2 regions of the Streptomyces sp. NPDC048383 genome follow, and region 2 is predicted to be linked to the other one. Evidence: riboswitches for the same ligand, from Rfam matches in the RefSeq annotation. Region 2 holds a riboswitch; the other holds the start of a gene.
The links. Region 2 has a riboswitch for glycine ahead of gcvT (glycine cleavage system aminomethyltransferase GcvT). Riboswitches for the same ligand answer to the same signal wherever they lie in the genome.
Positions count from the first base shown of each region.

Region 1 (2,384 bases), on a different contig from region 2:
CGAGGGGCCCGGGTCCCCGCCCGGTCGGGCCCGGACCTTCCGGGTGGACGACCCCGAACTGGAGCCGTCCGATCCGCCGGCCCTGGTGGGTCCGGGCTGAAGGGTGTTGCACAACCTTTGGGCCGCGTCCGTCCTAACCCCCGCCCGCCGGCCGGCCCGCGTCGCGGCGGCGCTTCCTGGTGGGTGGGGGCGCGGCGTGCTGGAACTCCGAGGGGAGGATCACGTCGAGGCCGTAGTGGTGGTAGAGCTGGAGCTCCTGCTCGGGGGAGAGGTGGCGGCCCACCCCGAAATCGGGGGCGTCCTTGATGAGGGAGCGTTCGAACGGCACGCGCAGGGTGTCGTCCACCACCTCGCTGGGTTCCAGGGGGACGAAGGCGTCCCGGCCGAAGAGGCCGGTCCGTACGGCGGCCCACTCCGGAACGCCCGTGGCGTCGTCGAGGTAGACCTCGTCCACGGTGCCGATCTTGGCGCCGTTCCGGTCGAACGCCTTGCGGCCGATCAGGCTGCGCGGATCGATGTCGGTCTGCACGGTCCCTCCACAGGGTCGCAACTCCATCCGTAATCACTACAAAAGTGCATATCCGCAGACGAGGCCACTCGAGGGAGGGTCCAGATCCTCGCTGGTAGGCTGGGTGACGGCTGTTGACCCTGTGCGGGAGAGTCCTCCGAGTGAGTTCGACGGAGGCGCCGAAGGAGCAAATCCTCCCCGGAATCTCTCAGGCATACGTACCGCACGTGAAGAGGCCACTCTGGAAAGCAGGGGCGGATCCGGGACGCAGTGCCGGCTCCTCTCCTCACCGACGGTGAAAGCCGGACCCCGTGGGCGATCCCCGCGCGGCCCGGTGAAGCTCTCAGGTTGAGATGACAGAGGGGGAGGCCGTCCGGGTGCCCGCGCCGTGGTGCCCCTCGCAGGTCGTACGACCAGGAGGCCTCCGTCATGACCGCCAACCGCATTCCGCTCTCCCAGCTGGAGCGAGGCATCCCCTTCGAGCAGCGCCATATCGGCCCGGACGCCGAGGCGCAGGCGAAGATGCTCGCCCAGGTGGGCTACGGCTCCCTGGACGAGCTCACCGCCGCAGCGGTACCGGATGTGATCAAGACCGCCGACGCGCTGAACCTGCCCGAGGCGCGGACCGAGGCGGAGGTGCTCGCCGAGCTCCGCTCGCTCGCCGACCGCAACCAGGTCCTGTCCCCGATGATCGGCCTCGGCTACTACGGCACCTTCACCCCGCCGGTCATCCTGCGCAACGTCATGGAGAACCCGGCCTGGTACACGGCGTACACGCCCTACCAGCCGGAGATCTCGCAGGGCCGGCTGGAAGCCCTGCTGAACTTCCAGACCGTCGTCGCCGACCTGACCGGTCTGCCGACCTCCGGCGCCTCCCTCCTCGACGAGGGCACCGCCGCCGCCGAGGCGATGTCTTTGGCCCGCCGGGTCGGCAAGGTCAAGGGCGGCGTCTTCCTGATCGACGCCGACGCGCTGCCGCAGACCATCGCGGTGATCGAGACCCGCGCCGAGCCCACGGGCGTCGAGGTCGTCGTCGCCGACCTGTCGGACGGCATCCCCGCCGAGATCGCCGAGCGCGGCGTCTTCGGCGTGCTGCTCCAGTACCCCGGTGCCTCCGGCGCCGTCCGGGAGATCAAGCCGGTCATCGACCAGGCGCACGAGCTCGGTGCCATCGTCACCGTCTCCGCCGACCTGCTCGCCCTGACCCTGCTGACCTCGCCGGGCGAGCTGGGCGCGGACATCGCCGTCGGCACCACCCAGCGCTTCGGCGTCCCCATGGGCTTCGGCGGACCCCACGCCGGCTACATGGCCGTCCAGGCCAAGCACGCCCGCTCCCTGCCGGGCCGGCTCGTCGGAGTCTCCGTCGACGCGGACGGCAACAGGGCGTACCGGCTGGCGCTGCAGACCCGTGAGCAGCACATCCGCCGCGAGAAGGCCACCAGCAACATCTGTACCGCACAGGTGCTGCTCGCCGTCATGGCCGGCATGTACGCCGTCTACCACGGTCCGGACGGGCTGCGGACGATCGCCCGCCGCACCCACCGCTACGCCGCCCTGCTCGCCGCGGGCCTGACGGCCGGCGGGGTCGAGATCGTGCACGGCTCGTACTTCGACACGCTCACCGCCCGGGTTCCCGGCAAGGCCGCCGAGGTCGTCGCCGCCGCCCGCGCCGCCGGTGTCAACCTGTTCCAGGTCGACTCCGACCTGGTCTCCGTCGCCTGCGACGAGACCACCCTGCGCGCCGACGTCGAGGCCGTCTGGGGCGCCTTCGGGGTCAGTGCCGACCTGGAGGCCCTGGACGCGACCACGGCCGAGACCCTCCCCGAGGCCCTGCTGCGTTCGGACGAGGTCCTCACCCACCCGGTGTTCCACCAGC
Region 1 covers NZ_JBEZKS010000031.1:80,577-82,960, reverse strand. The annotation lists gene AB0D46_RS21640 (DNA polymerase IV) at 1-100, shown strand, start outside; gene AB0D46_RS21635 (PRC-barrel domain-containing protein) at 134-556, opposite strand; glycine riboswitch at 644-742, shown strand; gene gcvP (aminomethyl-transferring glycine dehydrogenase) at 938-2,384, shown strand, end outside.
Region 1: it holds a riboswitch for glycine, as region 2 does, so the genes downstream of both, gcvP (aminomethyl-transferring glycine dehydrogenase) here and gcvT (glycine cleavage system aminomethyltransferase GcvT) in region 2, are expected to answer to the same signal.

Region 2 (2,384 bases):
GGGTGCGGCGTGCTCCGCGTCGACGTACGCCATCGCGATCGGCTTGCCCAGCGTCGGGGACGGGGCGCCCGAGGTGACCTCGCCGATGACCTGCCCGTCGGCGACGACGGGGAAGCCGGCGCGCGGGACGCGGCGGCCCTCGGCGATCAGGCCGACCAGCTTGCGCGGCGCCTTCGTGGCGGCCTTCTCGGCGGCGGCCTCCAGCGCGGCGCGGCCGACGAAGTCGCCCTCCTTCTCGAACTTCACGACCCGGCCCAGACCCGCGTCGAACGGGGTGAGGGAGGTGGTCAGCTCGTGCCCGTACAGCGGCATGCCCGCTTCCAGGCGCAGGGTGTCGCGGCAGGACAGGCCGGCCGGGACCAGGCCGACGCCCGCGCCCGCCTCGGTCAGCGCCTGCCACAGCGCCACCGCGTGCTCGGGGGAGACGAACAGCTCGAAGCCGTCCTCGCCCGTGTAGCCCGTACGCGCGATCAGCGCGGGCACGCCCGCGACGGTGCCCGGCAGGCCCGCGTAGTACTTCAGCCCGTCCAGGTCGGCGTCCGTGAGGGACTTCAGGATGCCGGGGGACTCCGGACCCTGGACGGCGATCAGCGCGTACGCGTCACGGTCGTCGCGGACCTCGGTGTCGAAGCCGGCGGCGCGCTCGGTGATCGCGTCCAGCACGACCTGGGCGTTGGAGGCGTTGGCGACGACCATGTACTCGGTCTCGCCGAGGCGGTACACGATCAGGTCGTCGACGATGCCGCCGTCCTCCTGACAGATGTGCGTGTAGCGGGCGCGGCCGACACCGACGGTCGAGATGTTGCCGACCAGCGCGTAGTCCAGCGCCTTGACGGCCTCGGGGCCGGTCAGGGTGATCTCGCCCATGTGCGACAGGTCGAACAGGCCGGCGCGGGTGCGCACGGCGTTGTGCTCGTCGCGCTCACTGGCGTACCGCAGCGGCATGTCCCAGCCCGCGAAATCGGTCATGGTCGCACCGAGCGAGCGGTGCAGCGCGTCGAGCGCGGTCAGGCGGGGGGCAGTGCTCATGGGTGTGGCTCCCGGGTCCCAGGGCATGACATGACGAGGACGATCCTCCCCATCTGTCATCGGAACCTGAGAGGTTCGCCGGGAGTTCCCGCGCGTACGGGTCAACTCCACGGTTTGCACCTTGGGTGGAGCACGCTCCGACGACCGTCGGGACGGTCGTGGCGCGGCTCGCTTTTCAGATCTGCCTCATCCACGCGGTACGGGGCCTGAGAGATTCAAGGGAGGTACTTGCTCCTTCGGCGCCCGGACACGGCCTTGCGGCCCTGCCGGGACTCTCCCGCGCGGATTCAAGCGGCCGGTATGCAGTTGGTGTCCAGATGGCGCACATCATTGCACGGGACGTCCGGGACCGGGCGGCGGGGCCCGTGGGAAAGCCGAGAGCGGAACCGGGGGCGCCGGATTACCGTCTCTTTACACTCAGTGGGCATGGGGCTCGTGCGGCCCCGTTTCGGGGGGAGACGCTGTGCGGAGGTTCGGAGTGGTCACCACAACGGGACCCGTCGACGGAGGAACCGGGATCGACGCGGTCCCGGCCCAGCGGGCCGCGGGAGCGGCGCCGCGCGCCCTCGCGCAGGGCCTCGGCCCGGTCCGTGACCTGCGGGGATCCGCCGCGTGCGGCCCGCACCGGCTCGGCTTCGCGACGGGGGACATCGTCGTGGTGTCCGGCCTGCCCGGCGGCGGCAAGAGCACCCTGATCAAGCGCGCCACCGACGGCGGCGGCATCGACTCCCAGGACGCCCGCGAACGCTGGGAACGCCGGATGCCGGCCGCGCTGCCCTACGCCGCGTACCGGCCCCTCGTCCGCGTCGCCCACTACTGGGGCCTGTGGCGCAAGCTCAGCTCCGGTGAATCCGTAGTGGTCCACGACTGCGGCACCCAGAGCTGGGTGCGCGCTCTGCTCGCGACCGTCGCCCGCCGCCGCGACCGTTCGCTGCACCTGCTGCTGCTCGACACCACCGCCGAGGAGGCGCTGTCCGGCCAGGCGGCGCGGGGGCGCCGGGTGTCCGCGTACGCCTTCGCCTGCCACCGGGGCGCCGTCCGCCGGCTGCTCCGCGAGGCCGAGGCCGGCCGGCCGCCCGCGGGCTGCGCCTCGGCGACGCTGCTCGACCGCCGCTCGGCCGCCGCCGTGACCTCCATCGCCTTCCACGGCTGACTCCGACCGGCCCGCCCGCAGCCGATAGCCTCGGCAGCACATCGGCGCCACACGGAGGGCAGGGGTACATGCAGGGCAGCGGCTGGCCGGCGAACGAGTTGGAGCAGGTGCTCGGGGCGGCGCTCGGGCGGACGGACGCCGGGGAGCGGATCGTCGAGGTGCTCGGGCGCAGTCCGCTCTGGGTGCCGCTGCCCGAGGGCGG
Region 2 covers NZ_JBEZKS010000037.1:34,113-36,496, forward strand. The annotation lists gene gcvT (glycine cleavage system aminomethyltransferase GcvT) at 1-1,029, opposite strand, end outside; glycine riboswitch at 1,215-1,319, opposite strand; gene AB0D46_RS23980 (AAA family ATPase) at 1,508-2,182, shown strand; gene AB0D46_RS23985 (enhanced serine sensitivity protein SseB) at 2,251-2,384, shown strand, end outside.